DNA from 2 places in the Pseudarthrobacter sp. NKDBFgelt genome. Region 2 is predicted to be linked to the other one. Evidence: predicted binding sites of a transcription regulator. Region 2 holds the regulator's gene; the other holds the start of a gene.
What was found. Region 2 encodes HrcA, which represses chaperone genes, less so after heat shock. Its sites were predicted from a motif close to TTNGCACTCGNNNNNNNCGAGTGCNAA; they were not measured.
Positions count from the first base shown of each region.

Region 1 (5,544 bases), on a different contig from region 2:
GGGAAGGGCAGGAGCGCCCAGCCCGAAGAGCGAAAGCACACCTGAAACGAACGCGGTGACCAGCGACAGCAGCCCAACCAGGGCAATGCCGCTGCGTCCGTAGCGAATCCGGAACGTACCCCCGGTTGGGGAGCCGGCAGTGGCGGTCGCGGGTCCGGCACTCTTCCTGGTGTCCATGGCTTTCTCCTGCTGGGCGGCGACGTTCAATACCAAAGCGGCTGGCGGTTCCGGTGTTTCATCTGCTGCGGGCTCCGCCAGGAAATCGCCGGCTGGCTGGAACTGGTGCCTGCGGTACCGGAGGACGTAGGGCGCAACCCACACAATCCAGAGCACGACGGCAACCACAAGGATCACTGAGCTGCTAAGGGGGAAGTCCACACTCAAAACCGTATGAGTATCCTGTCCGCTGCGGCAGCATTAGCTGCGGTGTGTCGTGGCGCAGCCGGCAAATCAATGGATTTATGACGGCCGCAAGGCGAGCCAGGGCCGGAGCAGCCCGTCCGGGACCTCTTCCGCGGTCAACGCGAACGACCGGTGGTCAGCCCACTCCCCGTTGATGTGCAGGTAGCGGGGCCGGTATCCCTCGTCCCGGAAGCCCAGCTTTTCCACCACGCGGAGGCTTGGTCCGTTCTCCGGCCGGATGTTAATTTCCATCCGGTGCAGGCCAAGTGTCCGGAAGCAGTGGTCCGTAACCATGGCCACGGCAGTGGGTGCAATGCCATGGCCCGCACGGCCCCGGTCCACCCAGTAGCCGAGGGTCGCCATCATCGCTGATCCCCACACGATCGATGAAACGGTCAACTGGCCAATAATGGCGGGGCTCCCGGCGGTGGCAATCCGCTCGGTGATAACGAAGGGCAATGCAGTAGCCTGCGCTGCCTGCGACTTCAATGACCGGACCATTTGCCGGTAGTCCGGGAGGCCTCCGGCAGGATCCGGGTTGGAAGCTTCCCACGGAGCAAGCCACTCACTGTTGCGGGACCTGACCTCGGTCCACTCCTTCTTGTCCCGGTACCGGATGGGCCGCAGGACCAGATCCCCGCACTCCAGGGTTACGGGCCAAATGGGACCAGCGCGCACGGCGCTACTTGGACAGGCCGGCGGTGAACCCCGGCAGCCACTCCCGCAAGCCCGGCCCCAGGTCCTCGCTGTCAATGGCGAGCTGGACGCAGGCCTTGAGATAGCTGAGCTTGTCCCCGGTGTCGTAGCGGCGCCCGCGGAACACAACGCCGTACACTCCGTACCCCTCGCCTTCGCCGGTCGCCAGCTCCTGGAGGGCGTCCGTCAGCTGGATTTCGTCTCCGCGCCCGGGGGCGGTGCGTTCCAGGACCTCAAAGACGGCAGGGTGGAGGACGTAGCGGCCGATCAGCGCAAGGTTGGAGGGCGCCTCTTCCGTGCTTGGCTTCTCCACCAGGCGGTTGACGCGAACGTAAGATTCGCCGTCGATCGGCTGGACGTCAGCGCAGCCGTAGGCGCTGATCTCGGACGGTTCCACTTCGATGAGCGCGATGACGGACCCTCCCGTTTTCGCCTGCACGTCGATCATGGTGCCCAGCAGTTCGTCCCGGGCATCGATGAGGTCATCGCCCAGCAGCACGGCAAAGGCTTCATCACCAACGTGCTGCTTCGCGCGCAGCACGGCGTGGCCCAGACCGTGCGGGTCTCCCTGCCGGACGTAGTGGATATCGCCCAGCTTGCTGGCGGCCTGGACTGATGCGAGTTTCTCGGTGTCCCCCTTGCCCTCAAGGGTGGACTCGAGGGACGGTACCCGGTCGAAGTGGTCTTCCAGTGCCCGTTTGTTGCGCCCGGTGATCATAAGGAGGTCGTGGAGGCCGACGTTCACGGCTTCCTCAACCACGTACTGGATGGCAGGCTTGTCCACGACGGGAAGCATTTCCTTGGGCATCGCCTTGGTTGCCGGCAGGAACCTGGTACCGAGTCCGGCGGCAGGAATGACGGCTTTGCGAACTCTCGGGTTACTGGTAGTCACCGGACTAATCTAACGTCAGCGTCAAGCATTCAGTAAACAACGGAGCCAGTGATACATGATGGCGCCGGACAGATGGACAACACTGGTAACCGGCCGCGCGCGGCAGTTATGGAGGAAACACGTGACGCTTGAGGAAACCAAAGCAGCCAAGGACCTGATCCGTGCTGCCCACCGCCGCCGAAGGGCTGCGATGACATCCCTGGAACGCGAGGAGGCCGGAACCGCTCTGGCCAAGCGCGGCGCGGCGTGGGCGGCTTCGGTGATGCCGGCAGAGGAGGCCACGGTGTGCGTCTACCTGGGCGTCGGCGCGGAACCGCCCACGCTGCCACTGATCGCAGCGCTTCACGACGACGGCCACAGGGTTCTGCTCCCCGTCTGTGAACCAGGGCGTGAGCTCGGATGGGTTTTCTGGACCCCGGGCATTGAACTCGCGCGCAGCAGGTTCGCCCCCATCCTGGAACCGGTCGGGACCCGGCATGAGATTGAGGTTGCCGGGGAAGCCGCTGCGCTGTTCATCCCTGCCACGGCCGTCGACCTCGCAGGCAGCAGGATCGGCCAGGGCGGCGGCTACTATGACAAGTTCCTGGGCCATCTTGCGTCTGCCGGGAAGCACATTCCCCTTGCCGCAGTTCTTTATGACGGGGAATTACTGCCCGCTGGCGCGATTCCGGTGGAGGAATTTGACCGTCCCGTGCCTGGCGTCGTGCTTCCTTCCGGATTCAGGGACCTGGCGAACGCCGCTTGACCGCAAAGTCCGGGCGCAGGGGAATGCTAGAATTGGCACTCAGGCCCTGTGACTGCTAATGGGACATCCAGTTGGATCACCAAGCGGCAGTCCGGGACCTCTCGTTTGCCCAAGAGGAGGAGCACCAGTGCCAACGTATGCGTACGCCTGCAAGGATTGCGGCCATGCCTTTGACATCGTCCAGTCGTTCTCGGACAGCTCTCTGACGTCCTGCCCCGAGTGCCAGGGTGCCCTGCGCAAGAAGTTCAACAGCGTGGGCGTCGTCTTCAAGGGTTCCGGCTTCTACCGCACGGACTCCCGGGACGCCAAGGGCAGCACGGTTTCGGCTGCTCCCGCCGCTCCTGCTGCAGCGCCGGCATCCGCGCCGGCCGCTTCGGCCCCCGCCGCTGCCAGCTGACGCACGGTCCTCGACTCAAAGCCCGCCGGGCGGTTGGGCAAGGTTGTCCACATACCGCTAAGGGCACTGCCAGATCTCTTTGCGCCGCCCCTAGCGTAGGCACATGCCTGCATACCGCCAGTCCAGCCCGAACACCTCAAGCGCGCCACATCCCGGACACTTCCGGAAACCACGAGTGCGGCGCCGCCCCGGCAGGGTCCGCGGCTCCGGCCGCGTTACAGGCAGGCGTCCTCCCGCGCGATTCGCGGGCTGGCTGAACCGCAACAGGCGCCTCGCTGTGGCGCTGCTGCTCTGCGCCGCGGCCGCCATCACGGTGCACCAGCTCACCCCCGCCCCCGTCTACACGGTGACGGCGCTGGCCGCCGCGAGGGATATCCCCGCCGGCGCCGCACTATCGGAGGCAGACCTCGCCGCTGCACAGGTTCCGCCCGGCATGATGGCCAGCGGATTCCTCAAGGAACCTGGTGAGGCGGCAGGCAAGCAGCTCGCGGCGCCCCTGCGCAAGGGGCAGCTGCTCACGGATGCCCAGCTTGTCGGTCCAGGCCTCCTGGCCGGCACTCCCCCGGGATCTGCTGCCGTCCCCCTTCGGATGGCAGATCCGTCGTCCATCCAGCTTGTCTCCCCGGGGCAGCTGGTGAACGTGGTCCTCACCTCGGCCAACGGCTTCGACCAGCAGGACCCGCCCCAGATCCTGGCCTCCGGCGTGCCCGTGCTGTGGACCTCAGGCCACGGTGGCCAGACTGGACAGTGGCTGGGTACCGCCGAGACAGACGGCCTGATAGTTGTGGCCGCAACCGCGGAACAGGCAGCCCGGCTCGCAGGCGCCTCCACCCAGGGCAAGCTGTTCTTCGTGCTGGTGGGGCCGTGAGGACCTCAGCCCCAGTGCGGCGGTTTCTGCTCCTTCAGCCAGGCGTCGTGGTCGTCGTCTTCCCGGTCACCCCACGCACGGGGGTCGTCCTCGGAGGCCTTGTTGGGCACGGCCGGCCCCGCAGGCATCGCAGAACTGTTGGGCCCGGTGCCGGGTGTACCGTCCTGGTCCTGCCCGGCTTCAGCTTCGGCGGGCTGCCCGGCGTCCGGAGCGTTGTCTTCTTCGTGGTCCTGGGGCATGGTGCCCGCCTCCTTGCTGTCCTGGTCTCCGGCCGGTGCGGGATCGTCGCTCTGCGCAGTTGGCAGGCCTTCGCGGGCTGGCACGGAGTCGCCCTGGCTGGCATCAGCCATGGCCAGCCGTTCCCGCTCGCCCTGGCTTTCGGCGTCGATCCCGTTGAGCGCCTGGTCCACGTCGTCGTCGAGGAAGGCGACGGACGCGGCGGCACGGCCGGAAAGGGCCATTTTCTCGAGTCCCAAGTACCCGGCAATCCTGTCGGCGCAGGCGGAGGGATCGGTGAACACCTCGATGGTCCACAGCGGCATGTAGCGCCATCCCAGGCGCTCCAGCAGCTGCGGGCGCAGCCGGCTGCGCTCCCGCACGCTCATGGTCCGGTACTGCTCCGTGCCGTCCGATTCAATCGCAACCGGCCACGGCAGGTCCGCGTGCTCCTGACCCATGGTGCTGAGGGGATCAGCGGCGGCAACCACGTCGATGGCGCCGTCATACTGGTGCCACACCCGTGCGCCGCGGGCACGCAGGCGGTCCCCGAGGTCGGCAACCAGGGGATCCGCCCCCAGCGCCTGCTCGCTGGCCGCAGCCCGTGATGCAGGAGTTCCAAGATCAGTATTTCCCGCAATTTCGCGGTCCAGCAGCGAGTACAGGTCCACGGCTCCGTGGCTCAGCCTGGTGTGGTCCAGGTCCTCGGGCCGGAAACAGGTGAGGACGTGCATGGACCGGCGTGCCCGTGTCATGGCCAAGGCAAACTTCTCCCGGCCGCCCTCGGCGGAAAGCGGCCCGAAATTGTGCAGGGCGCGGCCGTGCGGGGTGCGGCCAAAACCGGGCGAGAAGATGACGTGATCGCGCACCAGTCCCTGCGCCCGTTCCAGGTCAACCACCCGGAAGGACTCGGGACCGGCGCCAAAGAACCCCGCCAGGCCAGGGTAGTTGGGCAGCTGCAGCCGGATGGACTCCCCGATCCTGGCCGCATGGCGGAGGCTCGCCGTGACCACGGCCAGGGACGTACGCGGGCGGAGTCTTGCGTGCTCGAAGACCAACTGGACAACGCGGTTGACTTCCGCCACCACGGATTCGACGCCTTCGTGGTCGGCGCTCGGCAACCCGGTTCCGTCCGGAAGGTATTCAACCAGGAGGGAACGGTCCAGCCCGGTGGCGGACTGGCCTTCCGGCAGCCGCCGCAGGCCGCCGTCGTAAAAATTCTTGCTGAGCTGCAGCACAAGGTCCTCGTCCACCGCACGGTACACGAAGTTTAGCCGCCACACAGGAAGCACCTGCGACAGTGCGCTGAAAGCACTGTCCACGCGGTG
Region 1 covers NZ_JBJURL010000011.1:60,269-65,812, forward strand. The annotation lists gene ACKAE7_RS04985 (hypothetical protein) at 1-378, opposite strand, end outside; gene ACKAE7_RS04990 (GNAT family N-acetyltransferase) at 460-1,080, opposite strand; gene galU (UTP--glucose-1-phosphate uridylyltransferase GalU) at 1,085-1,990, opposite strand; gene ACKAE7_RS05000 (5-formyltetrahydrofolate cyclo-ligase) at 2,112-2,735, shown strand; gene ACKAE7_RS05005 (FmdB family zinc ribbon protein) at 2,863-3,132, shown strand; gene ACKAE7_RS05010 (RcpC/CpaB family pilus assembly protein) at 3,236-4,000, shown strand; gene ACKAE7_RS05015 (AAA family ATPase) at 4,006-5,544, opposite strand, start outside.
Region 1: ACKAE7_RS05005 (FmdB family zinc ribbon protein) is a predicted target of HrcA. The motif match lies at 2,768-2,794, and genes of this name have one in related genera.

Region 2 (5,544 bases):
TGCCGCTGGCCGAGATCGTGTTCGACTTCTTCGACATCCTGAAGTCCAAGACCCGCGGCTACGGTTCCCTGGACTGGAAGGCCGACGGCGACCAGGTGGCCGACCTTGTCAAGGTGGACATTATGCTCCAGGGCGAACAGGTGGATGCCTTCTCCGCCATCACCCACCGGGACAAGGCCTACGCGTACGGCGTCATGATGACCACCAAACTGCGTGAGCTCATTCCCCGCCAGCAGTTCGAGGTGCCCATCCAGGCGGCCATCGGCTCCAGGATCATCGCGCGGGAAAGCATCCGCGCCATCCGCAAGGACGTCCTGGCCAAGTGCTACGGCGGTGACATCTCCCGTAAGCGCAAACTGCTGGAAAAGCAGAAGGAAGGCAAAAAGCGCATGAAGATGGTGGGCCGCGTCGAGGTTCCCCAGGAAGCCTTCATCGCCGCGCTCACCACCGACGAATCCAAGGACAAGGCCAGGAAGTAGTGGTTACAGCGGCCGGCACCGCAGGAGGACCCTGCAGTGCCTAGCGTTCTTCCCCTTGGCGACCCGGCGCCGCCGGACGGTCTGCTGCCTCCCCAGGCAGCCGATGGTGCGGCGGACCGGGCCTTCGGGCTCTATGTCCACATCCCGTTCTGCGCCGTCCGCTGCGGGTACTGCGATTTCAACACCTATACCGCCACGGAGCTCGGCGGCGGCGCCTCCCAGGACGCCTATGCCGCCACCGCGGCCTCGGAAGTGTCCCTGGCGGCCAGCGTCCTCACGGAATCAGGCCTTCCCGCGCGGCCGCTCAGCACGGTGTTCTTCGGGGGCGGCACGCCAACCCTGCTCCCAGCGGAGGACCTGGCCCTGATCCTGGGGCGCGCCATCGACCAGTGGGGGATCGAGGCGGGTGCCGAGGTCACCACGGAGGCGAACCCGGACTCCGTCACCCCGGAGTCCCTTGCCATCCTGAAGGATGCGGGCTTCACCCGGATTTCGTTCGGCATGCAGTCCGCCGTACCCCACGTCCTCAAGGTCCTGGACCGGACCCACACGCCCAGCCGCGTGCCGCAGGTGGTGCAGTGGGCCCGGGACGCCGGACTGGCCGTCAGCCTCGACCTCATCTACGGCACGCCGGGGGAGTCCCTGGACGATTGGCGGTACTCCCTCGAGACAGCGCTGTCCTACCAGCCGGACCACATCAGCGCCTACGCGCTGATCATCGAGGACGGGACCAAGCTCGCCGCCCAGATCCGCCGTGGTGAAGTGCCGGGGATCGACGACGACGACCACGCCGACAAGTACGAGCTCGCCGATGAACTGATCAGCAAGGCAGGCCTGGGCTGGTACGAGGTCAGCAACTGGGCCCGCACGCCCGGACAGGCCTGCCGCCACAACCTCGCCTACTGGCGGGGCGACGACTGGTGGGGGATCGGACCGGGGGCGCACTCTCATGTGGGCGGTGTCCGCTGGTGGAACGTCAAACACCCCACTGCCTACGCCGGACGCCTGGCACAGGGAGTGTCACCGGCAGCAGGGAGGGAAACCCTGGATGTGGAAACCCGGAATATGGAGCGGGTGATGCTCGAGGTCCGCCTCCACTCGGGCCTCGAGATTGCCTCGCTCGGCGCCGCAGGACGGCACGAGGTCGCCGGGCTGATCGCGGAAGAACTGGTGGACCCTGCCGCCGCTTTTGCGGGCCGGCTGGTCCTCACGCTGAAGGGCAGGCTGCTGGCTGACGCAGTGGTCCGCAGGGTCCTGCCGGACTAGCAGGTGCGAGTGCTGGGAGCCTGTGGTGGGCCCACGCAGGCGAGGGCCCCGGCACGAGCTTGCGGGTGCTGGGCGCCGGCGGTGGGCCCACGCAGGCGAGGGCCCCGGCACGAGCTTGCGAGTGCTGGGAGCCTGCGGGGACTACTTAATCCAGCGAAGGTTGTACTGGTAGCGGTGCGGCTGTCCCTTGTTGACATGGATGCCGGCTGCCACGGAGAAGCAGGTCAGGGCAATCCAGATGAGGGTGGCAATCACGGCAAAGATGTTGCCGACCACCGGAACGAACACCAGGATGTTCGCCACCACAGCGGCGATGGTGGGCGGCAGGCTGAAGTTCAGCGCTTCCTTGGACTCCTGCGCGGTGAAAGGGCCCCGGTCCCGGAAGATCAGGTAGATCAGCAGGGCCGGAACGCAGCCCAGGATTCCGCCGAAGTGGGCCATGGTGGCCCACTGCCGGTCTTCGCTGGCTGTCAGGGGCAGCGCATTCGCCGGAACGCCATGGTATTCCGAACGGCCCTGGCCGCCCTGGGTGTCCCTGTGATCGCGTGCGTTTTCTGCCACAGTCTGTTCCTTCTAAAAGTGCAATGGTGCTGGCTAAGAATGCATATCGGTTGTGCCGGGCTGCGAATATCGCAGGTTCCGCAGTACCAAGAATACTGGCTGGAGGCGCGGAAGCTGCCCTGGGGCTCACAGGCACAGAGGCACGGGGTGCCTGTCAGGGCACTGTCAGGAAGTCAATGACTTCCTCCACCCTCCCCAGCAGGGAGGCTTCCAGGTCCGCGTAGGTGCGGACCGCACCCAGCAGCTTCTGCCACCCGAGCCCGATGTCTTCCTTGGTGGCATGGGGCCAGCCGAACGCGGCGAGGATGCCGGTTTTCCAGTCCTGCCCGCGCGGCACCACGGGCCATTTTTCGATGCCCAAGACGGCCGGGCGGATCGCCTGCCAGACGTCCACATAGGGGTGGCCTACGATCAGCACGTTCCCGGCCGCCCCCGGGGAGGCCATGACGGCGTCCGCAATGCGGGATTCCTTGGAGTCGGGCACCAGATGGTCCACCAAAACTCCCAGGCGCCGGCCCGGTCCGGGCCTGAACTCGGCCACCGCCGCGGCAAGGTCGTCGATGCCGTGGAGGGGTTCGACGACGATGCCTTCCACCCGCAGGTCGTCTCCCCAGACCTTTTCCACCAGTTCGGCGTCGTGCTTTCCCTCCACCCAGATCCGACTGGCCTTGGCGACCTGCGCACGCTGGCCGGCCACCCGGACCGAACCTGATGCTGTCCTCCCTGTGGCGGCGGGGGCTTGCCGCGGCACCGGGGGAAGGAGCTTAATGGCCTGGCCTTCGAGGAGGAAGCCGAAGCCCAGGCGGAAAGACCTTGATTTGCCCCGCCTGTCTTCAAGAGCCACCACATGCATGCCCCCGGATTTCTCCACGCGGGTCACGGCGCCCACCCAGCCGGACTGGACATCCTCCAGTACCATTCCCCGTTCAACAGGAACTTCAGGCAGTTGAGCCTTTGACGGAGCGGACATGTCCTGGGGGCCCCAGTTCTGGTACTGCATGGTTCACTCCGCCTAGCGCTCGATCACAGGTCCGGAATTTCGCCCGGAGCGGTACCAATGCTAGCAACGGGGAGAGGCATAATAGACTGTTAGCACTTGGGCATGTCGAGTGCTAAACGATGGGTAGCGCAGCGCGGGCGGCGCGGTCGCCCCAAACCCTGGATGGAGGTGGAGTGTGAGCGAGCCACGCAAACTTGAAGTACTCCGTGCCATCGTGGAGGACTACGTCCATTCCCGCGAACCTGTGGGGTCCAAAGCACTGGTGGAGCGCCATCATCTCGGTGTGTCCAGCGCTACCATCAGGAATGACATGGCGGCCCTGGAGGAAGAGGGCCTGATCACGGCTCCGCACACCAGCGCCGGGCGGATCCCCACGGACAAGGGATACCGCCTCTTCGTGGACCAGATCTCAGCCGTCAAGCCGCTCTCCCCGGCGGAACGCCGCGCCATCCAGTCCCTCCTGGAAGGATCGGATGACCTGGACGATGTCCTGGACCGAACCGTCCGGTTATTGTCCCAGCTGACCAACCAGGTTGCCGTGGTCCAGTACCCGCACTTAAGCAGGGCCCTGGTTCGGCATATTGAATTCGTCCTCCTCGCTCCGCGGAAGGTGCTGGTGGTGTTGATCGCCAACAGCGGCAAGGTGGAGCAGCGCGTTATCGACGTCGGCCAGGACCTGGGGGACGACGCCCTGGCAGGCCTCAGGGCCCGGTTCCTCGGATCGCTGGCCGGAACTCCGCTGAGCCAGCTCGCCCAGTCCCTGCCCGCCGTGGTGGCCACAGCCGCCCCGGGGCAAAGGCAGGCCGCCCAGGCCCTCGCTATTGGCTTGGAAGCCCTGGCGCAGAGCAGCCGCGAGGAACGCATGGTCATGGCGGGCACCGCCAACCTGGCGAGGTCCAACGTGGACTTCCCGCTCAGCATCGGCCCGGTGCTGGAAGCCCTTGAGGAGCAGGTGGTCATGCTCAGACTGCTGAGCGAAATGGCTCAGGACCACCGCGGGATGGCTGTCAGCATCGGCCGCGAGATTCCCTACGACGGACTTGCCGAGGCATCTGTTGTGGCCACCGGCTATGGCCCGGACAGTGCAGCAAAGATCGGCATCCTGGGACCAACACGGATGGACTACCCCACCACCATGGCCGCCGTCAGGGCTGTTGCCCGCTACCTTTCCCGGATTTTGGGCCCCTGAGGTCCAGCCCGGGCCACCGGATACCCACAGCATTTCCAGCAGTCCAACTGCAGGCAGTACAACAAGGAAGAGATACGAACTTTGAGCAGCCACTACGACGTCCTTGGAGTCTCACCGGAGGCCACGGGAGAAGAGATCAAGAAGGCCTACCGCAAGCTGGCACGCACCCTGCACCCGGACGTCAACCCGGGTGAGGACGCGTCGGACCGCTTCAAGGCCGTGACCCACGCCTACGAAGTCCTGTCGGATCCGCAGAAACGCCGGGTCTACGACACCACGGGCAATGAAAACGGGACGGACAACGGCTTCGGCGGCGGCGGATACGCCGGCCAGGGATTCGCCTTCCAGGACATTTTCGACACCTTCTTTGGTGCCGGAGGTTCCACCGGACCGGCCTCCCGCGTGCGGCGCGGGCAGGACGCCCTCATCAGCGTCCGGATCGAACTCCGCGACGCTGTGTTCGGTGTGAACAAGAAGCTCGACGTGGACACCGCCGTCACGTGCCCAACCTGCGAGGGTTCCTGCTGCCAGCCCGGCAGCCATCCTGAACGCTGCGACATCTGCGGCGGCAGCGGCCAGGTCCAGCGCGCCGTCCGTTCCATCCTGGGACAGGTCATGACCGCAGCGCCGTGCGGAACCTGCGAGGGCTTCGGCACGGTCATCAAGGATCCGTGCAACGAGTGCAGCGGCCAGGGGCGCATCCGGAGCCGCCGTTCGCTGACCATCAAGGTCCCCGCCGGCGTAGCCACCGGAACGCGGATCCAGCTTTCCGGCCAGGGCGAGGCAGGCCCGGCAGGCGGACCTTCCGGTGACCTGTATGTTGAGATCCGGGTGAACAACGACGCCACTTATGTGCGCGACAACGACGATCTCCACGCCACGTTGCACATCCCGATGACGGCGGCTGCCCTGGGCACCGAAGTGAGCCTGGAAACGTTCGACGGGCCACAGGAAATCGACGTCAAGCCCGGGACCCAGTCCGGTGAGATCATCACTCTTCGTGGACTAGGAGTGACCCACCTGCGCGGTTACGGCCGCGGCGACCTCAA
Region 2 covers NZ_JBJURL010000008.1:74,981-80,524, reverse strand. The annotation lists gene lepA (translation elongation factor 4) at 1-479, shown strand, start outside; gene hemW (radical SAM family heme chaperone HemW) at 516-1,745, shown strand; gene ACKAE7_RS03820 (DUF4870 domain-containing protein) at 1,887-2,306, opposite strand; gene ACKAE7_RS03815 (DUF3097 domain-containing protein) at 2,461-3,306, opposite strand; gene hrcA (heat-inducible transcriptional repressor HrcA) at 3,482-4,495, shown strand; gene dnaJ (molecular chaperone DnaJ) at 4,577-5,544, shown strand, end outside.